DNA from 3 places in the Lysinibacillus sp. NPDC093688 genome. Region 3 is predicted to be linked to each of the others. Evidence: riboswitches for the same ligand, from Rfam matches in the RefSeq annotation. Region 3 holds a riboswitch; each other region holds the start of a gene.
What was found. Region 3 has a riboswitch for S-adenosylmethionine ahead of ACQKN2_RS15020 (Na+/H+ antiporter NhaC family protein). Riboswitches for the same ligand answer to the same signal wherever they lie in the genome.
Positions count from the first base shown of each region.

Region 1: linked by a shared signal. The riboswitch ahead of metA (homoserine O-acetyltransferase MetA) and the one ahead of ACQKN2_RS15020 (Na+/H+ antiporter NhaC family protein) in region 3 are both predicted to bind S-adenosylmethionine.
Region 2: linked by a shared signal. The riboswitch ahead of ACQKN2_RS04115 (cyclase family protein) and the one ahead of ACQKN2_RS15020 (Na+/H+ antiporter NhaC family protein) in region 3 are both predicted to bind S-adenosylmethionine.

Region 1 covers NZ_JBNNUX010000004.1:190,994-195,286, reverse strand. The annotation lists gene ACQKN2_RS05790 (TrmB family transcriptional regulator) at 113-895, shown strand; gene ACQKN2_RS05785 (nucleotide excision repair endonuclease) at 981-1,352, opposite strand; SAM riboswitch class I at 1,557-1,667, shown strand; gene metA (homoserine O-acetyltransferase MetA) at 1,817-2,752, shown strand; gene ACQKN2_RS05775 (GerAB/ArcD/ProY family transporter) at 3,161-4,293, opposite strand, start outside.
Region 2 covers NZ_JBNNUX010000003.1:87,456-91,748, reverse strand. The annotation lists gene ACQKN2_RS04125 (NAD-dependent epimerase/dehydratase family protein) at 1-773, opposite strand, end outside; gene ACQKN2_RS04120 (PLP-dependent aminotransferase family protein) at 881-2,218, shown strand; SAM riboswitch class I at 2,333-2,437, shown strand; gene ACQKN2_RS04115 (cyclase family protein) at 2,564-3,301, shown strand; gene ACQKN2_RS04110 (DedA family protein) at 3,743-4,293, opposite strand, start outside.
Region 3 covers NZ_JBNNUX010000018.1:30,283-34,575, forward strand. The annotation lists gene ACQKN2_RS15005 (hypothetical protein) at 1-170, shown strand, start outside; gene ACQKN2_RS15010 (hypothetical protein) at 268-480, shown strand; gene ACQKN2_RS15015 (SMI1/KNR4 family protein) at 564-1,076, shown strand; SAM riboswitch class I at 1,542-1,649, shown strand; gene ACQKN2_RS15020 (Na+/H+ antiporter NhaC family protein) at 1,759-3,042, shown strand; partial or broken gene ACQKN2_RS15025 (branched-chain amino acid transport system II carrier protein) at 3,326-4,008, opposite strand.

The DNA of each region.
Region 1 (4,293 bases), on a different contig from region 3:
AGATAGTTACTACTGAAATAGTAACTAAATTTCGCGTAGCTGTAAAGACAAATTTTTTTCGTTGGCTAATCCTCATAGCTTTAAACTATAATAGAGGAAATGGAGGGATTCGATGGAATTATTAATCGCCCAATTAAAAGAACTGGGATTCACAGAATATGAGGCAAAGGCCTATACGGCACTCGTACAAAATAGCCATGTTAGCGCCTATCAAGTAAGTAAAAACTCCGGTATCCCACGTGCAAGAATATATGACATACTAAATGTACTTGTTGAAAAAGGGTTAGTAATGAAAGAGGAAACCGCAGATCAAACGACATACTCTTCTATTCCTGTCGCTGTGTTTTTACAACAAATTCAGCAGCGTTGGCAATCGAATTTCACGTCGATTAGTGATCAATTAGAAAAATTAGAGGTAAAAGAGCAGGAAACGGAGCATAAGGTTGTCACGTTAAAAGGAAAAGAGGCAATCGTCAATTATTGTCAGTCGTTATTAAAAAAAGCGGAGAAAAAAGTACTTTTATCAATGTGGGAAGATATGTATGAAGAATTGCGAGAAGATTTACATGAGGTCGCTCAGCACATTCCGGTTCATGGAATTACAATCTATGTGGATGAAAATATTGTATCCGTTGACCAGCATCGCATTACTCAATATACGAGGAATGCTTCTACGCCCCATTGGTTTATTCTATCTGTAGATGGTCAAGAGATGATTTATGGTCACTCACCGTCCAATCAAGAAACGGCTTTTATTACAAATGACCCGGTGCATATCTATTTATTAGAGGATTATATTTGGCATGACGTGCTTGTCAATCGACTGTTAAAGCGCGATGATAAAGAGCTTGGAGAATGGATTACTAAAGAACGTAAAGCCTTTTTTGTAGAATAAAAACATAAAAAAGAATCTACAAGCCATCATGTACATTACAGATGGCGAGCAGATTCTTATTTTTTGTTAAATAGTATTTTTTATCTTAATAAAAAACTTTATCAACATTGTATTTAGCGCGGAATGAATTGATCGCGTATGTTTCGTAAATTTCACGTTCCATAGCATCTTCCACTTCATACACTTCAATTTTGAAAATTTCATCACGATGATTTTTCATCGGTGAAACATTGTCCTCAAAATGCTTTTTAATACGTTGACGAATTTTACGTGCTTTACCGACAAATAATAGCTCGTTCTCTTCATTGTAGAATAAGAAAATGCCGCCATTTTCACGTGTGATTTTATGGAAATCAATAAAACCATGGTACGGTGTGATTGGTACATCACCTGGCTTTAAATCTTGTTCGCGTTGACGAATTACTAAATCTGGTTTTGGAAAATCAATTTTAATCAAACTATTCACGTTCCTCTCTGTTACTAAAGGTATATGTTAACATAAGTACAGCATGTTTACCATCAAATTTAATGATGTAAACTTAGTTTGCTTCAATATTAGTGTTAAACAAATTACATCATGACATGCATGGTTAATAACAAAATATTCTATGTATTATTGATATTCTTAATTGTTCATGTTACAATTCTTTTTAATTAAATAATCTTATCAAGAGAAGTAGAGGGATTTGGCCCGATGACGCTTCAGCAACCTCTAACAAAAGTTAGAAAGGTGCTAATTCCAGCAAAGGATCTGTCCTTTGAGAGATAAGAGTGAACGTGGTAAATCCTTCTCATTCTATCTCAAATGGAATGAGGGGGATTTTTTAATTTTATCGAAAAAGAAGACTTAATGAGCTTTGCGCAGGGCCTGTGAATGGAGACTAAGGCCAAATTGATTTTAACTAGAGAGGGGAATGCAAGATGCCAATTAATATTCCAAAAAACTTACCAGCTGGAGAACATTTACGTGAGGAAAAAATCTTCGTTATGGAAGAGGACAGAGCGAAAACGCAACAAATTCGTCCATTAAATATATTAATTTTCAACTTAATGCCTGAAAAAGAAAAAACAGAGCTGCAATTACTACGTTTATTAGGTAATACCCCGTTACAAGTGAATATTACATTTTTAAATACTGCTACTCATGAATCGAAAAATGTTAGTAAATCACATTTACAATTATTTTATACGACTTTCAATCAAATTCGTCATCGTCGCTATGATGGCATGATTATTACGGGTGCACCAGTAGAGAAAATGGCGTTTGAAGAAGTGAACTACTGGCAGGAAATTTCAGAAATTATGGATTGGTCCAAAACAAACGTAACATCGGTCCTTCATATATGTTGGGGTGCACAGGCAGCGTTATACCATCATTACGGTATTGGCAAAATTGGGCTTTCTGCTAAATGCTCAGGTGTATATTCTCATGTCATTACGGATTTAACAGTGGATTTAGTACGGGGCTTTAGTGATTCGTTTACGGCACCACATTCACGTTATACATCTGTATCGATTGACGAAGTACGCAACCATCCTGATTTACGATTACTATCTTATTCAGAAGATGCTGGTGTTTTCATTGTGCAATCTAAGGACAATAAAAATATTATGATTACCGGTCACCTTGAATATGATGCGACAACTTTAGCGGATGAATATAGTCGTGATGTTGAGAAAGGATTAGATATTGAGGTACCCGTGAATTACTTCCCAAATGATGATCCAGGAAATGAACCGATTAATACGTGGCGTGCTCATACACATTTATTATTCTCGAATTGGCTGAACTACTATGTTTACCAAGAAACACCATACGAATGGGATTTTGTTGATCAGATTGAATATCATATTTAATGCTCTTCAATAGCATTCAAAAATGATGACCTTGATATTTTAGGGTCATCATTTTTTACTTTACTATTCCGGATCATCATCATAACGTGTGGTTGATTTCTGTTTCGACTGGGCGCTTTGTCGCTGCCGCTTCGCTTTCGCGCAGATAAAACATTTGTTGTTGCTGTCGCTACGCTTTCGCACAGATAAAACATTTGCTGCCGCTACGTTAGCACTACGCTTTCGCACAGAAAACATCCGCTACGCTGCAGGGTCTCGGGCCAACACGATGTTGGTCATGAAGGCGTTCTCACAGGATGTGATGGTTTTAGCCTTCGTTCCTCTATTGCTGATCCCCGAGGAGTCGCCCAGTCTCCACTCCAATCAACAAATGTCACCCACAACTTTTGGTGATGAACCACACTGCTGTTAATTGTCTGGCGGTTTTCCATTCTTATCACTGTTTGGCGTATTTCCGGTATCGCTATCATTCTGTGTAGTATTGCCGGCATCGTTTTCACTTTTACTTTGAGTAGTATTTTCGCCATTACTACTACTTGTACTTTCAGAAGTGTTTTCGTTATTGCTACTACTCGCACTTTGAGAAGCATTACCGCCATTGTTGTTACTTTCACATTGAGCAGTGTTTTCGTTATTGCTACTACTTGAACTTTGAGAAGCATTACCGCCATTGCTGTTACTTGCACTTTGAGAAGTGTTTTCGTTATTGCTACTACTCGCACTTTGAGAAGAATTACCGCCATTGTTGTTACTTTCACATTGAGCAGAATTTTCGTTATTGCTGTTACTTGAACTTTGAGAAGCATTTTCGTTATTGCTATTACTTGTACTTTGAGAAGAATTACCGCCATTGCTGTTATTAGTACTTTGAGAAGCGTTTTCATTATTGCTATTACTTGAACTTTGAGAAGCGTTTTCGTTATTGCTATTACTTGAACTTTGAGAAGCATTACCGCCATTGTTGTTACTTTCACATTGAGCAGAACTATCGTTATTGCTGCTACCTGCACTTTGAGAAGAATCTCCACCATTGCTACTACTCGCATTCTGAGCAGAATTATCGTTATTATTACTACTGTCATTTTGTGTAGTATTCCCGCCAGTACTACCATTTTCATTTTGTGTATTACTATTGCATTGCGTTGTATTTCCTTGATTACCATTAATTTTACGAATCATCGCGACAAGTAATAAAACTATTGGTAATAAGATCATGAAAACGAAGGATAACATAGGCCATGTTTCTCTATTGTAAATATCTGAATGAATGATATTAGGATGCACAATTTGTGAAAGTCCAAGGATAATCATACCGAGTGGAAAAATGAGCGGTCGATGATTTTTAATTTTAAATATTTGTGCGATACCGATCACCGAGGCATAAAAATACATAAAAGTTCTAATATAAATTGATATAATCCACATGGCTGCCATAATTACTTCAATGCGTTGTAAAAAGTTCCCGATTGAAATTCTTTGTGCTAATGAATAACTAGGAAATGTTCGAGCAGCAGTATTTGCCGGACCTAGGACAAGGATAG
Region 2 (4,293 bases), on a different contig from region 3:
AACGCTCCTCTTTCCCACTGATCTTTCCCATCAATATATTTCGGCGGTGATGCTTTTAGCTGTTCCGCATAATATCTACCCCATACACTGTTTTTAACAGGTTCATCATCCGCTATATTGTAAATTCCTGGTTCCCAGTCAATAGCCTCTATTGTTGCTTTTACTGCATCCTCAATATGGATAAACGATGTTATGCCATCATTTACTACCATTTCTCCTCTGAGATATTGTTGTGCAATTAAGCCTTGTGAATCATACCAAGTACCTGGTCCGTAAAGTGAACCGTACCTTAAAATAACAGAGTCTGGGATTTCTTGAATAGCACTCTCCAATGCTACTATTCCGTCTATTGTAATCTTCCTTCTGCCTATTGCATTTACGTCTAAAGGGGTTTCTTCAATGGCAATTGTGTCGCCCGGTTCATATGCCCATGCAATACTTTGGGCAATAAGTCGTTTACTATTTGTCTTTTTCGCAGCTTCAACTAAATGGCGAGTTCCAATTGCCCTCACTTTAGCATTGTCCTCTACTCGTCCGTGCTGAAGCGCCGTGACCTGATGGATAATAATGTTTGGTTGAAAATCCTGTATAATTGCCTCAACTTGCTCCTTTTCAAGTATATTTCCAACGTATGCCGTAGCGCCTAATGCTTGTAATACTTCAATTTTAGAATCACTTGTTGTCATTCCTCCAACTATATAGCCTTTTTCAACTAAAGCTGCTATAAGACTTTTTCCAATTACACCAGTTGCGCCTGTTACAAAAATTTTCATATTTACCCCATTCCTTTCTTCATTCTTTAACCAACATCATTGTATGGTTGTTCGTTATTCTATACAATGACAATAAAACAAATCTGTACCGGTAAAGGGGTATATAAATGCTGAAATATCAACAAATTGTTGCAGATATACTTTATGAAATTGAGCAAGGAACTTTAATAGAAGGGGCAAAATTGCCTTCTATTCGTGAATTAAAAAACCGTTACGATTGCAGTTCAGAAACTGTCCTAAAGGCATTAAGCGTATTAAAATACCAGCACCTAATTTTCTCCATTCCAAAGAGTGGATTTTATGTATTGTCTACATCAAATTATCAAAGCACTGAGGTAACGAATATTATTGACTTTGCCACAGCTACCCCAGAAAAAACAATGTTCCCTTACACAGAATTTCAACATTGCTTAAATCAAGCAATTGAAATTCAACAAGGTGGGCTTTTCTCTTATGGGATGACAGTACACGGGTTAGAGTCATTGATTTTAGAGGTAAAGAAGTTACTTGAGCAATATCAGGTGTTTGCTAATAAAGAAAATATTGTGATTACAACTGGCACTCAGCAAGCACTTTATATATTGACATCAATTCCTTTTCCAAATGAAGGAGATACAATTCTAGTCGAGCAGCCAACATACCACCTCTTTAATCGCTTACTTGAAACGACTGACGTCAAATGTATTGGAATAAAAAGAGATGCAAATGGTATTAACCTGCAGCAACTAGAAAATAATTTTGCTGAAAATCGTATAAAGTTTTTCTATACTATGCCAAGGTTCCATAATCCGTTAGGGACTTCTTTTAGTAAGAAGGAAAAATTAAATATAATAGCTTTAGCAAAGAAATATAATGTCTATATTGTTGAAGATGATTATTTAGCCGATTTTGATCTAAATACAAAAGCCGACCCCATGTTTGCGTATGATGTAAGTAACCGTGTTATTTATCTAAAAAGCTTTTCTAAAATTATCTTTCCAGGATTACGAGTTGGGATTACTGTACTTCCTGATCCAATTTTAAATAATTTTATAGCTTTAAAAAGAGTAATTGATTACGATACAAGCCTGATAACACAAGGGGCCTTGGAGCTATACTTAAAGAGTGGAATGTTTCATTCTCACAGTAGGATGCTTTCACAAAAGTCTGCAAAAAAATCAGCTATTTTACATGAAGAGGTTCAAAAATTAGCCGGTTCTTCAAATATCGACTATACACGTCCAAGCTCACTTGATACTAAACTACACATGGTAATTCCTCAAAAATTACATGTAAATACTTTAATCCAACGTTTACTTGTTGAAAATGTGCATTTGAAAGCTATTGACGACAATTATTTAAAAAGTTTTCACAAAGAAAATGTACTCAAAATAGATGTAAGGAATACAAATCAAGCTCTTATTCCACTAGGTGTACAAAAAATATTTAAAGCAATGATTTTATAGAGAGGCTCTGGAATATTAAATTTTTAACCTTGTATCCCTATTGAACTTGTAAACTATAAACAAATATACTAAAGTGTGTGTAAACTTTATTTCTGAAAATTCTTATATCGCATTTTCTTATCAAGAGAGATGGAGGGATTGGCCCTATGAAGTCTCAGCAACCAGCCTATAGGTATGGTGCTAATTCCAAATGGCATAATTTAGCCTTGAAGATGAGAAGACTTACTGCAGTTGCTTTGCACAAGAGTCTTCTTCTACAAGGAGGACTCTTTTTTATTTGCTATTTAACGCGAATGATACGCAAAGAATAGCACCCAAAATATGAATAGAAAGCAGGGAAATATTATGGCAAACGAACTTTTACAAGCAATTAAATTATTGAAATCAAAAGAATGGGTCGATTTAACGCATACATTTGGTCCAAGTTCTCCACACTTCTTTATGTTTGATGATGCAAAATTTGAAACATTATTTTCCCATGATGATGGCTTCTTTGCACAGCAATTTACTTTCCCTGGGCAATACGGAACACATATCGACCCACCTATCCATTTCGTGCGAGAAACACGCTATTTAGAGGAATTGGAACTAAAAGAACTAGTGCTACCACTAATCGTTATTGATAAATCGAAGGATGCCGAAATTAATAACGATTACACATTAAGTGTTCAAGATATTCTTAACTTTGAAGTTGAATATGGAGAAATTGAAGCCGGTACCTTTGTTGCGCTGCGTACTGATTGGAGTAAACGATGGCCAGATAAAGAGTCTTTCAGCAACAAAGATGCTGAAGGCAATAATCATATTCCTGGCTGGGGATTAGAAGCGTTGCAATTTTTATTCAACGAACGAAAAGTAAGTGCTATTGGCCACGAAACTTTTGATACGGATTCAGCAGCAGATTTTCGTAAAAACGGAAAGTTAGACGGAGAATATTTTGTACTAGAGCAAGATACTTACCAAATCGAGCTTATGACCAATTTAGATAAGCTACCTCCAAAAGGCGCCGTTATATTCAATATTGTGCCAAAGCCTGAAAAAGCATCTGGATTCCCTGTCCGTTCATTTGCTATATTGCCTTAATATAGCAATAGGTCCGATTTGAAATGTAGACAAACACCACTTTGTTTTGCACAGAGCTGTATGGTAATTTAATCGACAGACTTTGCCATTTAGCATTTTATGAAGAGCATCTAATCTTGTTTTACTCGAGAAGTCTATGTGGTGAGGCTTGCCTTGTATAGTATTTTAACCATAGCTATAATACTATTTTGTTTCGCTTGTCGACTCATTCTATGATGAGGAACTGTTGATTTTCGCGGAGAGTGGCGACTCCTGCGGGATGAGCTTGCGCTGAAAGCCCCGCAGGAACGGAGTGACGAGGAGATTGAAGCCAAGCCCGCGGAAAGCGCCAGCTCGGAGTGAAAATCAACCTTTGTTTTTTGATACACTTTATTTAAATTATTCTCGACAAGTTAAGGTCTGATTCAATAAATATTGAATCAGACCTTCCATAAATTTATTTTATTTAGGTGAATTCTTTCTTTTGAAAATAAAATAAACGATCAACATAATTATTATGAACAATACTATAAGATAAATACTGTAGCGGGATAAATATACCCCAACATAATGCCATTTCTCTCCAAGCACCGTTCCTAAGGTAATAAAAGTAAATGTCCATATAGTTGCTCCCGCATAAGCAAAGAAAGCGAATTTTTTATAAGGGTAATTATTAATAGCCGCAATATATGCAGTAAGATGACGCACACCAGGAATAAAAAACCCTATTAATAATAATATTGGTCCAATTTTTTCAAATAACTTTTTCGTAAAATCAATTTTCTGTTCAGTTATATGGATTTTCGAACCGTATTTTTGTAATAAGGGGAGCCCGAATTTATAGCCTATATAGTAGCTCAAGGTAATTCCCCCAGCTGCACCTACCATAGCGCTGATTAAAGCTGGAATATGTGAAAGAGTTTCACGATATACACTATACCCTACATATGTTAAAAATATTTCATCAGGAAGTGGCAGCCCGACAATCCCTCCAACCAGGATAAGAATGATGC
Region 3 (4,293 bases):
TTACAATTAATGTTTTAACTATACCCGCTTTAGTTTTATTTTTGGTTGTTAGAGTTACTGAATATTTTGTGACGCGAGGCGGAAAAAAAGATATTCCTCAATGGATTATTGTAGGGACATTTGTTATTGCTGCTCTTACTGCAATAGGTATGACGTTTACATTACACTAAACGTATACAATAAGTGAGGGAAAATAAGAATAAAGGTGATTCCATAAATATTAAGAAACTATGTTTGCAACTTACATTTCCGAGGTGTGGCTATGTGATGAGAAAATATATTGCAATTATTTGTTTGGTGATTGCGCTCATTTTAGGAATTCCGTTTAAATGGATTCATTATAAAGGGTCAGAAGATGTATCAATTCTTCAAATAAAAGATTTCGGGATTAATAATTTATTCTTTGATTTCACTTTATTAGGCTTAAGTACTTTAATTATCTATTTAGTGTTATCTAGATTACTAAAAGTTAGAGAATAATTATAAGCCTTACTCATTCCACAAAGGCACTGTATCTCCTTGGTGGGTAAACTATTAAACTATTTGAAATAAGGTGATCCAGTATGTCTATTGAATTAGTTTTAACATCATTAAATAAACGATTAGAAAAAGAGAAGACCATAACTATACAAAGAGAAAATGGTGAGATCTTAAATGTTACATGTGATTGGAACAGACCAGTAACTGACCAAGAACTAAAAGAATTTTCTTTAAAAATTAATCATATTTTACCGAAGGATTTTTGTTCATTTTTAAAATTATGTAATGGTGGAAAATTATTTTCAGATGGAGTGGATTGCTTTGAACTATTCAATTTAAAAGAGATACTAAATTATTTAAATGAATATAATACAAATATTAACTATAAAAGTGCTTATAATAAAAATTGGTATATGATTGGATATTATAAAGGATATGGTGACTATTTGTTCATTGATTCAGAAAAAGTTGCTAATGGGGATAACGACTATCTAATATATGTTCAGGTTGGGGATATTCAAAGATTATCAATGAATTTTGAAACATGGCTTGACCGATTCATCGTCGCACAAGGTGCTAGATATTGGTTATGGTGATCGATTTATTTTCTTGTATTAACTATCAACCTGATGAAATTCTTTGAATGCAAAAGCTCAATAGTATGGGTTCTCTACCATACTTACTGAGCTTTTTTAAATATGTCTTATTAAAATATATAATTACTTTTTCAAGATTTATGGAATTTAAGTTAAGATAGTCTTTTCTTTTTCTTGTTTAACTTTTCCTATACCTTCAATATCCCTGCAACGCACATACATTCTTTGTAATTAAGATGCCCTCAGACTCTATTAATGATTTTTATAATCAATATATTTAAAGACACTAAATTTCACGAAAAATTAAAGCTTCTTTTTTTACCATGGTGTATGCTTAAAACGGACTTTTTTTGCGAAAAGAGTACTTTTTTGTCGCTTTGAAATTCAGTTTGATTAAAAATAAGTTGCAAATATAGATGTTTTATTATACTATTTCATTATTGTGCAAAAAATTAATATTTTTTCTTCTTATCAAGAGAGATGGAGGGACTGGCCCTATGAAATCTCGGCAGCGGAACTTTGTGAGTAAGTTACTGTGCCAAATCCAGCAAGCAATGGCTTGATAGATAAGAGGAGTGTTTTATAGATATAAGACCTCTTCTTGTTGTTTCAAGAAGAGGTCTTTTTTTAGTAAGAAAATGGTCAATGACGTATCCATTTTTAATTTTTGGAGGTAGAACGATTGAAGAAAGAGAATCCATGGGCGTTAATCCCATTTGTTGTTTTTTTAGTTTTATTTATTGGTTCAGGGGTTATTACAGGTGATTTTTATGCCTTCCCTGTCATTGTAGCCATTGCCATTTCGGGCGCTGTTGCTCTGGCGATGAATCGAAAAGTATCGTTTTCGCAAAAGGTTGATATTTTTTGTAAAGGCGCAGGAAATGTAAATGTCATGCTGATGGTTGTTATTTTTCTATTGGCTGGAGCCTTTTCAGAGGTAGCGAAAGGCATGGGCGCAGTGGACTCCACTGTTAACTTTGCTTTATCGGTCATTCCACAAAACTTACTTGTCGTAGGCTTGTTCATCATTGCCTGCTTTATCTCCCTATCAATGGGTACATCGGTAGGAACAATTGTTGCACTGGCGCCAATAGGAGTTGGGATCAGTGAGCATACTGACTTTTCCATAGCCCTAGTAATGGCAGCGATTGTTGGAGGTTCGATGTTTGGCGATAATTTATCCTTTATTTCAGATACAACCATTACTGCCGTTCGTTCACAAGGCGCACAAATGAAGGATAAATTTAAGGTGAATTTTTGGATTGTGTTGCCGGCAGCTATTGTAACAAGCATAATTTTAGGAATTATTACAATGGGTGAAACGGCGGCACAAGTAGAGCATTTAAGCTATAGTTGGGTAAAAATTATTCCCTATGTATTGGTTATTATTTTTGCGCTAGTTGGAATGAATGTTTTCCTTGTTCTGGCATTTGGAATTGTTCTGGCCGGGGCTGTTGGCTTAGCGGATGGTAGCTATCAGTTAATGGACCTTTTTCAAAAGATTGGCGAAGGAATGTCAGGTATGTACGAAATGGCGTTTCTTGCGATCTTAATAGCTGGAATGGTGGAGATTATTAAGCTGAACGGAGGCATTGACTTCCTACTTCACCTTGCGACACGTAGAATTAAATCAAAAAAGGGTGCTGAATTTGGGATTGCCGGCCTTGTTGGCCTAACTAATTTATCTACGGCCAATAATACGATTGCTATTTTAATTGCTGGTCCACTTGCAAAAAATATTGCTGATCAGTATGGGATTGAACCTAGAAAGTCCGCAAGTATATTAGATATTTTCTCCTGTACAACGCAAGGTCTTCTGCCATACGGTGCCCAATTCCTGGCAGCCGCAAGCGTTGCTGGAATATCGCCAGTGAGCATGTTGCAATATTCTTTCTATCCGATTTTAATAGGAATTTGCGGAATCATCGCTATCCTAATCGGATATCCGAAATCAAAGAAAGCCTGACTTCATCACTTTAAAGTGACAGGTGTAGCTTTAAAAAATATTAATTTTACATTGAAATCATCCAATCGTTTTGACAAAAGATTAATCAAAACGATTGGATTTTTTATTTGGGGCAATTTTGAAGTTTAACTCCTTATTCGATGTTTCAAAAGTTATGTCTTCACCTGTTGCACGTTCGCCACCATCCAAGCAACTCTTACGTTTACTAATAACAAAAAATTACTATTGATTATAGTTCTTCAGAAACATTTCAAATGCGAGTGTTATCATACTATCGTTTTACTTAATTTGATACACTACTACCACTCTGTACAACATTTTTATTGCTGAAAAGATAGCCAATAATCGCACCTAACAGACCTGTAATTAGCCAACCTACACCTGATGTGAATAATGGAATAAAGGCAAATGTAGAGTTAATTTGCTCTACCATAATATTAGCATCCTTTAATGCATCTAATATTGCTACAAGTGCAGTACCAATCATCGTGCCTACATATACACTTTGTGCACCACCAAACCATTTTTCTGTAAAAATAAGGATGATTAAAGCAATAGCAATTGGGTATAAAAGCATTAATACTGGTGAAGCCATCGATAAAATCTTTGTTAAACCAAAGTTAGTAAATACAACGCCTAGTAATGAGAAAATAATTAACCACTTTTTATATGAAATACTTGGCATAATGGGCTAAAATATTCAGAGGTTGTAGCTAAACAAGCGACGTTTGTTGTATTTCCTGTTAAGAAAATGACGATTCCAATTAAATAAATACCGATTTGACCAAATAAGGTTTTCGCTGCTAATGCAATAAGCTCTCCGCCATTTGATACATAACCAACCGAATCTACACTCGATACACCGATCCAAGCCATAGATACTTGTAAAGCAACTAAACCAACAACCGTAATAATCCCTGCTTTAAAAAATACTTTGGAAACGTCTTTTTGTGACTTCAAATTCAACGATTCAATTGATTTAATGAAAATTCCACCAAAAACGAAGGCTGCCAGTACATCCTTCGGAATTTTCGAATAAATCTATACAACACAACATAAAGCATAATCTCTCGTTTGAAAAGTTTTTTTTTCGACAAAAAATATTTTTACTTGCTTTCAAGTTAGTAGAAATTCAATAAACACAATACCCCATGACCTGAAAACGTTTGCAAAAATAATTTTTTGAAATTTTACAGTTTTCTTTTTTTAGTGTTATAATCGCCAAGAATTTAAATTTCATTATTTTTAGGA